DNA from 3 places in the Clostridium sp. FP1 genome. Region 3 is predicted to be linked to each of the others. Evidence: riboswitches for the same ligand, from Rfam matches in the RefSeq annotation. Region 3 holds a riboswitch; each other region holds the start of a gene.
What was found. Region 3 has a riboswitch for lysine ahead of G9F70_RS21450 (aspartate kinase). Riboswitches for the same ligand answer to the same signal wherever they lie in the genome.
Positions count from the first base shown of each region.

Region 1: it holds a riboswitch for lysine, as region 3 does, so the genes downstream of both, G9F70_RS03015 (hotdog domain-containing protein) here and G9F70_RS21450 (aspartate kinase) in region 3, are expected to answer to the same signal.
Region 2: it holds a riboswitch for lysine, as region 3 does, so the genes downstream of both, G9F70_RS05100 (transporter substrate-binding domain-containing protein) here and G9F70_RS21450 (aspartate kinase) in region 3, are expected to answer to the same signal.

Region 1 covers NZ_JAAMNJ020000001.1:577,315-581,887, reverse strand. The annotation lists gene G9F70_RS03035 (zinc-binding alcohol dehydrogenase family protein) at 1-91, opposite strand, end outside; gene G9F70_RS03030 (3-oxoacid CoA-transferase subunit B) at 107-772, opposite strand; gene atoD (acetate CoA-transferase subunit alpha) at 774-1,427, opposite strand; gene G9F70_RS03020 (3-keto-5-aminohexanoate cleavage protein) at 1,427-2,254, opposite strand; gene G9F70_RS03015 (hotdog domain-containing protein) at 2,310-2,690, opposite strand; lysine riboswitch at 2,839-3,019, opposite strand; gene G9F70_RS03010 (GNAT family N-acetyltransferase) at 3,102-3,995, opposite strand; gene G9F70_RS03005 (helix-turn-helix domain-containing protein) at 4,082-4,573, opposite strand, start outside.
Region 2 covers NZ_JAAMNJ020000001.1:1,027,521-1,032,093, reverse strand. The annotation lists gene G9F70_RS05115 (MBL fold metallo-hydrolase) at 1-309, shown strand, start outside; gene G9F70_RS05110 (amino acid ABC transporter ATP-binding protein) at 466-1,206, opposite strand; gene G9F70_RS05105 (amino acid ABC transporter permease) at 1,224-2,006, opposite strand; gene G9F70_RS05100 (transporter substrate-binding domain-containing protein) at 2,036-2,878, opposite strand; lysine riboswitch at 3,054-3,234, opposite strand; gene G9F70_RS05095 (TatD family hydrolase) at 3,395-4,144, opposite strand.
Region 3 covers NZ_JAAMNJ020000001.1:4,514,148-4,518,720, forward strand. The annotation lists gene lysA (diaminopimelate decarboxylase) at 1-1,088, opposite strand, end outside; gene G9F70_RS21450 (aspartate kinase) at 1,114-2,313, opposite strand; lysine riboswitch at 2,514-2,685, opposite strand; gene G9F70_RS21455 (PLP-dependent cysteine synthase family protein) at 2,742-3,653, opposite strand; gene G9F70_RS21460 (S-ribosylhomocysteine lyase) at 3,637-4,134, opposite strand; gene G9F70_RS21465 (class I SAM-dependent methyltransferase) at 4,124-4,573, opposite strand, start outside.

The DNA of each region.
Region 1 (4,573 bases), 3.9 Mb from region 3:
TCATATCATTTGATATTTTAGTTGCCGGTTGTGGTAGTACACCTTTTGGTTCAATTGACCTGTGAGTTCCATATTTACATCCTTTATTCATCATGAGTTCCTCCTCTTATACATCCATTGTTTTTAGATTTTCTGATATTATTAGTTCTGCCCCAGTAAATGATTTAACTTCTTCAACTGTTGTATCTTTATGAATTTCAATAAGTACAAGCCCTTTATCCGTAACTTCCATTACTCCAAGTTCTGTAACTATAAGGTTAACTTGCGCTTTTGCGGTTAGTGGTAAGGTGCATTTCTTTAATATTTTAGGAGTTCCTTTAGCTGTATGTTGCATTGCAATAATAACCTTTTTAGCTCCTACTACTAAATCCATTGCTCCACCCATACCTGGGACCATTTTGCCTGGTACAATCCAATTAGCTAAATTCCCTTCTTGATCTACTTCCAGTGCTCCAAGAACAGTCATATCAACGTGTCCACCTCTTATTAAAGTGAAAGACATAGCACTATCAAAGTATGCTCCACCAGGTAGTATTGTAGTAAATTGACCACCTGCATTAGTTATATCCTTGTTTTCTTCTCCCTTTGGCGGAATAGCTCCCATGCCAACCATACCATTTTCTGATTGGAAAGTAACATGAACACCTTCAGGAATATAGTTTGTAACTAATGTTGGAAGCCCTATGCCTAAATTAACAAGTTGTCCATCTTTTAATTCTATACCAATTCTTTTTGCAATAATTTGTTTTGCAAGTTTACTATCTGTAATCATATTAGCTCTCCTCCCCTATAATATAATCAACCAATACACTTGGAGTAATAATATTGTTTGGATCAAGCATTCCAACTTTCACAATTTTTTCTGCTTCTACTATCACAATTTCCGCTGCAGTAGCTATTAGTGGATTAAAGTTTCTTGTTGTCCCATAATAAACTGCATTTCCAATTTCATCTACAACACTCGCATAAACAAGTGCTAGGTCTGCTTTAATTGGAAGTTCTAATAAATATTCTTTTCCCTCAATGGTAAGTTTTTGTTTTCCTTCTTCCACCATAGTACCAACTCCTGTAGGCGTAAGCACTCCACCGAGACCAGCTCCCGCTGCTCTTATTCTTTCAATTAATGTTCCTTGTGGTACAAGTTCTACTTCCATTTTTCCTTCTGTCATAAGTCTTCCTGTTTCAGCATTTGTTCCTATATGAGAAGCTACAACCCTTTTCACTTGACCATTTACTATAAGTTTACCTATACCTCTATCTATAAAACTTGTATCATTTGCTATTATAGTTAAGTCTTTAACCTTTGTTTCTATTAATAAGTCTATCATCTTTTCAGGTGTTCCACAGGCTAAAAACCCACCTATCATTATTGACATTCCATCTTTAAGTAACGGTCTGACTCTTTCTAAAGATACAACTTTATTCATTATTTCTCCCCCTGTAAACCTAATATTTCTCTTGCTTCCTTTGGACTAGCAATTTCTCTGCCCAGCTCTTTTGCAAGTCGAACTACTCTTTCTACTAATTCTGCATTTGATTTAGCTGGTATGCCTTTTTCAATATATACATTATCTTCAAATCCAACTCTTACATGTCCACCCATAATAATAGCCATGGCTGCCATTTGAAATTCGCTTCTACCTATACCTGATACAGTGTATGTACTTCCCGCTGGAATGCTTCCTGCCATAAATACCAAATCTCTTGGCGTTGCAGAAATTCCTCCATTTACACCCATAACAAAATTGAAATGCATTGGAGTTTTTATAAAGCCTTTCTTTTGAAGTCTTATAGCCATGTCTATCATGCCCTTATCAAAAACTTCTATTTCTGGCTTTACGGAAAGTTCCATCATCTTTTGGCCAAATTCTTTAATAGTGTTTTCGGTGTTTACGAAAACGTCATCTCCACCAAAATTACAGGTTCCCGCATCTAAAGTTGCCATTTCGGGTTTTAGATCAACAGGTTGTAATCTTTCTGCGTTACTCATACCAACTGCTCCGCCTGTAGAAGGTTGAACAATAACGTCTGGGCATCTTTCCTTAATAGCTTCCATACAGGCTTTAAATCTCTCCCTATCTTGAGTAGGTGTCCCGTCGTCTTTCCTTACGTGTAGATGAATAATGCTAGCCCCTGCACTATATGCTTTTTCAGCTTCTACTGCTATTTCCTCAACCGTATATGGTACGTTTGGATTATGTTCTTTTGTAACTTCTGCTCCGCATATAGCTGCAGTAATAATTAATTTTCCCACGTTGTAACCCCCTCTTTAAATATCAATTACTAAATGAAAAAGTTTACATTCAGCGTTATTTTCTTTGCTTATCTTTTAGAACAACGCAAGTTCCACTGGCCCTACAAACTACTATTGGCTCTTCTAATACATCACAAGCTGAATCATTTATATCCGGTCTTGGTACTATAACTTTTCTTGCTTCAAAAATCATTTTTCTTGATGAATTTCCTACCTTCACTATTTCTCCAACAGCTTCGATAAAGTCTCCTGCATACACTGGTGCTAAAAATTCTACAGCATCATATGCTTTGAATAATCCTTCATCACCATCATTTAAAATCAAAAGTTCTGTAGCTACATCACCAAATAATTGAAGCATTCTTGCCCCGTCCACTAAATTTCCACCATAATGTGCATCATGCGCACTCATTCTCAATCTGATTAACGATTTCATTTTAATTTCCTCCTCTTTTATTGTAGTTGTCAGGATTGCAATACTTATGCTGCTTTTATTTTAAAAATAAAAAAAAGGCGCTGAATTTTCAGTGCCTTAATTAACAGAAGTACTCAACCTATTAATGCAATGAAAAATTACTTTTCATTACATAAATAGCTCTCCATAAAAATCTTTATGGCAGTGATAGAAATACTACTCTCTATCCCCAAGAATATCTTGAAGAACCAAAATACTCTTTCGGCAAATAAATCCTTCGTTTTTGATATTGGATGTCCATATCCTTAGCATTCAAAAACTACCTCTTTTTTTGCACCTCTATTTATGTGAATTTATTAAATTTTAATTTATTGTTCTCAATTGAATTATAATCTGTTAATAATTCAAATACAATACTTTTCTTCAAAAAAATTAATATTTTTTTTCGAACCAATAAGAAAATACACTTTCCTCTTCAAATCCCATCCGTTTGTACATGTTCACTGCAATATCATTAGATGTAATTACTAAAAGTTTAATTTCATCTAAATTTTTCTCACATAGCTTTTTAATGCATTTTACTATTAATGCACTTCCCAACCCTCTTTTTTGGTAAATAGGCGCAATTCCTAGAGTATCAACCCATCCTGTATTCCCATCTATAGAAAGCTCATATATACCACATGGATTATTTTGCTCAAAACATATTCCAATCAAATCCTCATTATTAGCATATTGAACTATATAATCCTTTACATCCAGGTCATCAATAGTTCCTCCATTAGGACTATTTCTAAAGGTTTCATTATGAATATTCATATATTCATGTGAATTTAATATACAAAGAGGCCTAAGGTCCATATTATTATTTACTTTTAAAACCATATTTTCATCTTTTTTATATTTCATTACTACTGCATCATAAATATGAGTAAATTCCAATTTACGAATATATGGGATGAGATGTACTTCATTTTTACGAATACCAATTTTTATATTTTTGGCAGTGCATGCATTACAACATTTACCTATTCTCTCCATTAAAAAGCATAAATTTTTTTCTGCATTTTCTCTTTCAACACAAATATCTGTAATAAATGCTTCTCCTTTAATACTGATTTCCTTAGTTATTACAGCTATGCTTCCTTTGATCTGCCCCCTATCAAATAGTATAAAAACAGTGTCTCCCTCATTAAAAGTATCACTTTCATATATTTTAGTCATTTCTATATAGGTTTTATTATAAGTTAAATCTGTGCTTTTAATGAAATTATATAGTTCCTTCTTCTGCTGAGAAGATATTATTTTAAATTGTTTAATTTCCATTGGCTCATCCCCTTTTAATCATTTATCCAATAAATAATAAACGCAATTTATCTACTGCGCTATAAATTTTTATAGTTTTTATTTCATCACAATCCGAAACCCTTTCGGAATTGTCTGGGTGTTATGCCATGTATTTTCTTAAATGCCGCTGTAAATTTCGATGGGCTTTCATAACCACACTTTTCTGCGATGTTTTTGATGCTTAGTTCATCAGCGCCTAGAAACATCATTGCCCGCTTCATTGTTTCTGTGCGAATATAGTCGAAGATTGTCATATGATAAAGTTGCTTGAAGGAGCGTCGCAGCTTTGTCTCACTCATCTCTGCAAGTCGGCACATAGCAATCATAGAGGGAGGGTTCAATATGTCCCGGTCTATGTTTACCTTCACCCCGTATGTTTTTTGTTCATCCTCCCATGTCACATGATTGCGACGGTTATCACTCCACGGCCTTTCGCGCTGTGTATTGCACACAATCAACGACAATAACTCACCCATCTTACATTCGAAATTCATTAGGGGCATATCACCGCTTCGTACACCCCACCGTATTTGCTCAAGAACAAGGGTGATATTTGG
Region 2 (4,573 bases), 3.5 Mb from region 3:
TTAGCATTTTTAGGAGACGAGCCTTATAAGGAAGCTTTACTTAAATATGCCAATAATGTAGATTACCTCTTTCATGAAGCTTTTTGTTTGTATTCAGAAAAGGATATCTTCAAACCTTATGAAAAACATCATGCTACAGTAAGGGACGCATGTGAAACCGCCTCTAAATTAAATGTAAAAACCTTAGTTATGTTTCATACTGAAGATAAAAATATATTAAGCAGAAAAAAACTATATATTGATGAAGGTAAGGAATTTTTTTCAGGGAATATTATTGTTCCTGATGATTTAGATATTATTCAACTGTAGATACTATGAACTTAGCAAACAATAACTAGTTGCTTTCAGTGAAAAAAAAGGGCTAAGAGATTTCTCCCTTAACCTAAATATTCTTTTTCAAAGGCATGGATTGCTTTTAATTTCCTTTTTGCAAATACATATATTTATCATCCTTCACAAATTATATTACATCTGCTTTAATGTACGCTTTAAGAATTCCTTGGTACGTTCCTCCCTTGGATTATTGAAAATTTGCGCTGGACTTCCTTCTTCTGCTATGACCCCTTTGTCCATAAATACTACACGGTCAGATACTTCTTTTGCAAACTCCATTTCATGAGTTACTATTAACATAGTAAGACCAATTTGCGCAAGTTCCTTCATAACTTTAAGAACTTCACCTACCATCTCAGGATCAAGGGCTGATGTTGGTTCATCAAAGAGCATCACATCTGGTTCCATAGAAAGTGCTCTTGCGATAGCCACACGTTGTTTTTGGCCACCTGATAATTGTTTTGGTTTTGCATTAACATATTGCTCCATTCCAACCACTTTCAAATATTTCATAGCTACTTTTTCTGCTTCCTCTTTGGAACGCTTTAACACTTTTATTTGTCCAACCACGCAGTTGCTTAAAACATTATGATTATTAAATAAGTTGAATTGTTGAAACACCATACCAAGCTTTGTACGGTAGGCGTAGATATCATGTTTATCATCTAAAATGTTTTCTCCTTTATAGATGATTTCACCACCACTAGGTTTTTCTAGAAGGTTAACGCACCGAAGAAGAGTAGATTTACCAGATCCAGAAGAACCTATGACGCAGACTACTTCGCCTTTATTTACTGAAAAATCAATGTCTTTTAACACTTCATGATTTCCAAATGATTTGCTTAAATGCTGTATATTAATTATTTTTTCCATACTTCCTACTCCTTCGCCTAATATTTATTCTCGTCACTATTTCTTGTTCTACGACACATATCTTCCGGAGTTTCTACCTGCATTTGATTAGCATACATAATATAATTGTCCGGACCATCTAATTTCCTTTCAATGTAGCGCAAAATCCTTGTTATTGTGAAGGTCATTATAAAATACAAAATACATGCAACAAAAAATGTTTCAAAATATCTAAAATTATTTCCTGAAATTGATTTTGTTTGGAAATATAATTCTGTTACCGAAATTACATTAAGTACTGATGTATCTTTTATATTGATTACAAATTCATTACCCGTTGCTGGTAAGATATTACGAATTACTTGTGGTATTATTACACTCGTCATAGTTTGAATATGATTCATACCTATAGCATGAGCTGCTTCAAATTGTCCTTTATCGATAGAAACAATACCACCACGGATAATTTCTGACATGTAAGCCCCTGTATTAATTGAAACGATAAAAATTGCTGCATATAACCTATTCATATTTATACCAAATGCTAAAGCAGATCCGTAATAAATTACCATTGCTTGTACAATCATAGGCGTTCCACGGAATATCTCTATATAAACAAAAAGAATAGCATTAACAATTTTAAGCATGACTCTTTTTATTCCTCGCTGGGGCATTGGAATAGTACGTACAACCCCTATTAATAAACCGATTATGGAACCTATAATAGTACCCACCATGGAAATTAAGAGTGTCGTACCTGCTCCACGTATGAACATTGGCCAGTTATTTGAAATGATTTTTACTACCCATTCAAAGCTCATCTTTCTCCTCCTTATATCATAAATAAATACTATTTAGCTGATGGTTGGTTCTTTATTGCAGCATCCATAATGTTTTTACGATCTGCTTTTGAAATACCAGCTAATGTTTTATTGATTTTCACAGTTAAATCACTACCTTTTGCAATCCCTACAGCAATTGACGTATCCGCGTCTGTTGTAGTAAATCCACTTTTAAATTCTACCATTTTAAATCTTTTATTTGCAGCCTCCGAACTAACGCCTTCAGGACGTTCTGATACGTACCCATCAATCATTCCTGATTCAAGAGCAACTCTCATGGCAGGAAAGTTGTCCATAGCTGGTTCCTTGTTTACGCCTTGAATTTGATCTATTACTGAATAGTGGAATGTATTTAATTGGGCAGTTATTTTTGCTCCCTTAAAATCCTTAATAGAAGTGGCTGCATCATATTTTCCACCCTTTTTAACAAGCATAACTAAATCTGATTTATAGTAGTTATCCGAGAAATCAATAACCTCTCTACGTTTTGCTGTGGGTGACATACCTGCAATAATTGCATCTACTTTACCCGAAGCTAATGCTGGTACAAGACCATCCCACTCAGTTTTAGTAATAACCAATTCTTTTCCTAAATCTTTGGCAATCTTTTTAGCGATTTCTACATCATATCCGCCTGCATATTCTGAGCCGCCTTCAATTTTAACCCCACCATTAGAATCATCCATTTGAGTCCAGTTAAATGGTGCATATCCGGCTTCAAGACCTACTTTAAATTTTCCACCCGCCTCTTCTGCTTTTGCCTCTTTTGAACTACTGCTTGACCCACATCCTGTTAAAAGCATAACTACTGATAGATATGCTACTATTAATAATGATAATTTCTTTTTCATAACTACTTCTCTCCTTCTTTTGTACTAGATTCATATAATATATTTAAATTAAAAATGCCACCCTTACATTAGGTGGCACTATTTAATCCTCTTAGGAATTTCCCCAAACAAAAAAAGACCTGAGATAAACTCAGGTCTCAACATGCATAGTTGTCCCTAAACCTCTTCTTTTCCCAAATGAGATAGCACAACTCAATAAACCGGGAAGTTTATTGAGACAGTCCTGCAACTCTTAACTGCAGACCCAGCAAATAATATTGAGATTTTATTTGCTTCGGCGACCTTTCCTTCTCTCTAGTATCAATGCTTCTCAAACTCCACTAAAGACTGTTAAATGTCGCGCCTCTACCCCACATATAAAAGTGAGGTCTTATAAAATTATATTGTTTAGTGTATAACAATATATTAAATTTGTCAACCTGCCTTACCTCTTTTTTATTGATCGTTATTTTTCTACTCAATTGCAATATTTTCAAATAGTTATGAAGATTATGCTCTCTATTATTTCATTAACTCTTAACCCTGGATTTTAATTCCAGTTAATTCAAAGAAATTATCTTCTAATACTTTTAATAATCTCTCAGTGGAAATTGCTTTTCTCTTTGAAACGCTTTTTATAACATTAATTATTACTCTAGGATAGCCATAATCACCATTTACCCATTCTAAAGCTGTTGGTCCATCAGTCTCCACAAGTAATCTATCTATTGGAATCCTAGCTAATATTTCTTCTGTTAATTTAGAGTAGTCTATATCAACACTTATAGTGAAATAGCAACCTAGCTCTATAAATTTATCTAAGGTTTTAATATCACCACTATACCAATGAATAATTACTTTACTATAGCTATAATGCTTAAGAATATTATATATTTCTTCCTCTGCACCTTTTGTATGTATACATATAACTTTATCTCTTTTAATACTTTCCTCTAATATAAAATTGAAAATCCTTCTTTGTGCCTCATAGGTACCGTTATCCTCTGCCCAAAAGAAATCTAAGCCTATTTCCCCTATAATCTTGCTTTCTTCAATATAAGGGATTAAATCTTCAAGCTCCCCCTTATATTCCGCTGCCTTCCATGGATGTATTCCAAAGGTAGCTTTAATATATTGACTCCTTTTGCTATATTCCTTATTTTTTAAGTAACTCTCCATATCCATACCACTCGCAATAGTTAGGATTTTAAGGTTATTAATTTCATTAATAGCATACTCTATCTTGTTATTAAAGAAGTCTAAATGACTATGTGCATCAATATACATTACTTTCTCCACTTCCTTTAAATATTCTATTTTGAATGAAAAGTCGTAATGTTAGTTATCCAAATACTGATACATATCCATTGGAATCCTATCAATGACTTCTCTCTCAATAATATAATTTATAAAATTACCATCTCTCCTTTTACGAAGCACCCCCGCTTCATGCATAATTTTAATTGATATTATAAAACCTTAGCCTTCCCCTTTGGCTTTTGATTAACTATTTAGTTAATCAAATAACCATTTCCCTTAGGCTAGGGGTAGTATAATCACGCAGGAAGGTATTGTCAATGATTACTTGAACAATAATGTTTATCTTTAAAGTATATAGAAATTTTGTCCCCACCGAGGTTGTAACCATAAGTAGCTAGCAGAGATATTAATAAACCACTTTCAGTAGCAGTTCACAGCAATAATTTGTTTCCATAA
Region 3 (4,573 bases):
CCACTTTCACAGCACTTACCAGCTATTGTAACTACCTCCATACAAGGTTCATTTATTCTATTGGCAAGTACACATTGATACTCTGCATTGTATAATGCCGGCCTTATATTATCTGTCATGCCACCATCTACTGCCACATATTTTCTTACATTTGGTATATCCTTTATAGCCCCTACAGTATATAAAGTAATTCCCGCATTAGCTACAATAGACCTCCCTGGCTCTATTACAAGCGTAGGTGATTTTATTCCATACTCCTTGCACTTAATTTTAGCTTCCTGGATTATTACTCTGCAGAAGTCCTCTATTTCTTTTGGCTCATCACCTTTGTTATAATAAACGCCAAAGCCTCCCCCTAGATCCAATTCTTCTATATCATAACTGAATTTTTCTTTAATATCCTTAATGAAAGACAACATTATGCCCACAGCATCTCTGTAAGGTTGTAACTCGAAAATTTGAGACCCTATATGACAGTGTAGTCCTGCAAGTTTTATATTTGAAAAGCTTAACGCAGTTTTTATAACTCCCTCTAATTCGTTATTTAATGCAGTAAACCCAAACTTTGAATCAATTTGACCAGTTTTTATATACTCATGAGTATGAGCTTCTATTCCTGGAGTTACGCGAAGAAGAATCCGTTGCATAATGCCTTTTCCCATTGCCTTTTTATGTATAATCTCCATTTCATGAAGATTATCTACCACAAAAGTTCCTACCCCCAGTTCTATCGCCATTTCAATTTCATCCAATGTTTTATTATTACCATGGAAATACACCTTTCTTAATGGAAAATCAGCCTTATAGGCAGTATATAATTCTCCCCCTGAGACTACATCCAAATATAGTCCTTCACTTTTTACAATTTCGCACATAGCCATAGTTAAAAATGCTTTTCCCGCATAAGCTACCTTATTCCCATTTTCCTGACCTTCAAAAGCTTTAGAGAACCTCCTACAATTACCGCGTATAAGCTGTTCATCCATTACATAAAGAGGGGTTCCGTATTCCTTAGCTAGAGCCTGCGCACTAACGCCTGCAATATTTAATTTATTATTTTCGTCCACTATATTACCAAAAAATCTCACATGAATCCCTCCTTCTATAGCTTATTTACATATTAAATTCCTTTGCAATAACTTGTATAGCCTTTAATTTATCTTCTGTTTTAATAGCGCAAGTAATTCTTATTTCTGAAGTAGTAATCATTTTAATCTCGATACTGTTTTTGCTAAAAACCCTAAACACTCTAGCTGCTACTCCTGAGGTTGTTTTCATTCCAAGCCCCACCACTGAAAATTTAGTTATATCCTCATCAACTATGACTTTATTATCTACTATTGCGTTATCTATAATTTCTAAACTATCCTTTAAACTTTCTTTAGGAATTGTAAAGGATACATTTACGGTTCCATCTATAGGCGACGTTTGACTTATCATATCTATATTAATTCTTTTACTTCCTATAGCTTCAAATATAGTGGCCAATATATTCACGTCTTTAGGTATACGCTGGAGAGTTACTGCCACATCCTCATCACTAGTTGCTATTCCCGTTACTGGTTTACTTTCCATATCCATATTTTTAACCTCCCTAATTACAGTTCCTTTAATATCGCTATTACTGAGCCCTACATATATAGGGATACCATATTTTTGAGCAAGCTCTATAGACCTTGAATGCATTATTTGAGCTCCCAAACTGGCTAGCTCCAGCATCTCTTCATATTCTATTTCATCTAATTTCTTAGCCTCTCCATATGCTCTAGGATCTACACTATATATTCCAGCCACATCCGTATATATTTCACAGCTACCGCAAAGTTTAACAGCCAAAGCTACGGCAGTGGTATCCGACCCACCTCTGCCTAAGGTGGTAATATCACCATCTCCATTTATTCCTTGGAAGCCAGCAACTATTACAATTTTGCCTTCTTTTAAGCTTTTTTTAATTTTCTTATCTTGTATATCCTTAATTAATGCCTTACCATATTGTCCACTAGTTTGAATGCCAATTTGGTGTGCAGTATAGCTTATAGCATCGCATCCTAAAGCCTTAATTGCCATGGCGAGTAGTGCACTTGAAATCATTTCTCCTGTTGATAATATAGCGTCGAGTTCCCTCTTATCTGGTTCCTGCGTTATACCTTTTGATAGAGCTATTAAATCATCCGTAGTTTTCCCCATAGCAGATACAACTATAACTAAATCTGTGTTTTCATTTTTTCTTTTTACTATACTTTGTGCAATACCTTTAATTTTCTCTGTAGTGCCTACAGAAGAGCCTCCATATTTTTGAACAACCACTGCCATAATTCAATCATTCCCCTTTATATCTAGTGTACTTGCTTGTGCACTGATTGATTTTACCTATTTTGTGAAATGTCGTTAAATCAACTACTAATATTTTTAGAATTACCTCCAGGAACATCAAGCTATTGTTTCAAAAAAAATAAATGCAGCAAAGGAACACCTTTGCTGCATAAAAATACATATTTTTATACAAACTTCGTGTACCTTGTAGTTCTCCACTGAAAAATCAGTGACAGTCGTACACATATTATATGTAAAACCAGAAAATATTTTCACAAAATATATCTTCTTCGGCTATAGCTCCTTTCCTTATTCATCCTCGCCTGTCAGCTCCGAACAAGTACTTTTAGATATAGCACCTCTACCCTAGGTAGTTTACTTATTAAATTAGTTCTTAGTCTATCACAGTATGTTTATAAGCACAAGTATTAATTATAAATGTTCTTGCTAAAATATCTATCTCCTCTATCGGGCAGTATCACAACAATATTCCCCTTTTCAATGGTTTTTCCAAGTTTTATTGCAGCTACTAATGCAGCCCCCGAAGAGCTACCTACAATAAGCCCTTCTTTTACTGCAATTAGGTTTAGCATGTTTAAAGCTTCATCATCAGAAACCTTTATAATGTTATCCACTAAACTCATGTCCATGGTTCCAGGCACAAAATTGTTTCCTATTCCTTCTATATCATAACAAAACTCTTCACCACCACCAAGAGTTGAACCATAAGGATCCACTAATATACCCTTTGTATTTTTATTCATTCCCTTTAAATATTTCATAACACCACTAAAGGTACCGCCACTACCTGCTCCTGCCACAAAATAATCAATTTCGCCTTCTAAGGCATCATATATTTCTGGTCCTGTAGTTTCATAATGAGCCTTTGGGTTCGCATTATTTTCAAACTGCTGGAGTGAAATAGAATTAGGAATTTCATTAAGTAGTTCTTTTTCTTTGGCAATAGCCCCTAGCATTCCGTCTTCCCTCCGTGTATTAATAATAGTTGCTCCTAATGCTCTCATCAGGGTTTGCTTTTCTACAGAAAACTTTTCTGGAACCACAAATATTACTTTGTATTCTTTATTTAAGGCTGCAAGCGCAACTCCTATGCCAGTATTTCCTGCAGTAGCTTCGACAATGGTATATCCAGCCTTTAAAATACCCTTGTCTTCTGCATCTTTTATCATGTAAACTCCAACTCTATCTTTAACACTACCACCGGGGTTCTCCCCCTCTAGTTTTGCGAAGATATTTACACCTTCTTTTACGCCCAAATTATTTAATTTAATAAGTGGTGTATTTCCTATAATATCTAATATGCTATTTATATATTTCACTGCTAACACCCCTATTTAGAACTAATTTTGCATATTCTTTTGCACCTTCTAAGGAATGGTCTTTATAATTTCCACATTGAAATTTATTGGCTGCTGGTGTCTCCTCTGACTCTATTACCTTTGTAAGTCCATAATTTAAAGTTTCTATAACCTTATCCACACTCACATCATTCCATGTAATCATATAAAACCCTGTTCTACATCCCATAGGTGAAATGTCTATAATTCCCTCCATTACTTCTCTCATATATCCAGCAAGCAAATGCTCTAAGGTATGGATAGCTGCTATATCCATAAACTCAACATTTGGTTGCATGAATCTTAAATCAAACTTTGTTACTATATCACCCTTCTCACCTACCTTTACCTCGCACTTTCTTACAAAAGGTGCCTTTACCTTTGTGTGATCTAATGAAAAACTTTCAACTTTAACCTTTTCCTTAGACATTTCTTCTTGCATTAATAATGAATTAAATTTCATAATTTAGCCCTCCTTTATTTGCTACTGCAATGAAAATCCCAGTTTCAGTAAATTCACCTTTGCTAGAATATCCTTTGCATTTTAAATTTGTATTTTCAATATTCACTATGTCAAACCCAACGCCAGTTAACCACTCTTCCAACTGCTGATTTGAAAAACCAAGCCATTCGTCAAACATCTCATCCTTTGCCCACTGACCATTGTGCTCTAGTACATCTGATATTATTAAAGTCCCATCTTTTTTAATTATTCTATACATCTCCTCAATAGCTTTTTTAGCATCCTTCACATGATGAAGAGCCATATTAATAAATACCACATCTACAGATTCATCAAATAAAACCAAGTTATCTATGGATGATTTTATTGGATATACATTGTTGAATTTTTTAGTTTCCATTAATTTTTTAGATTCTCTAAGCATATTTACAGATTGATC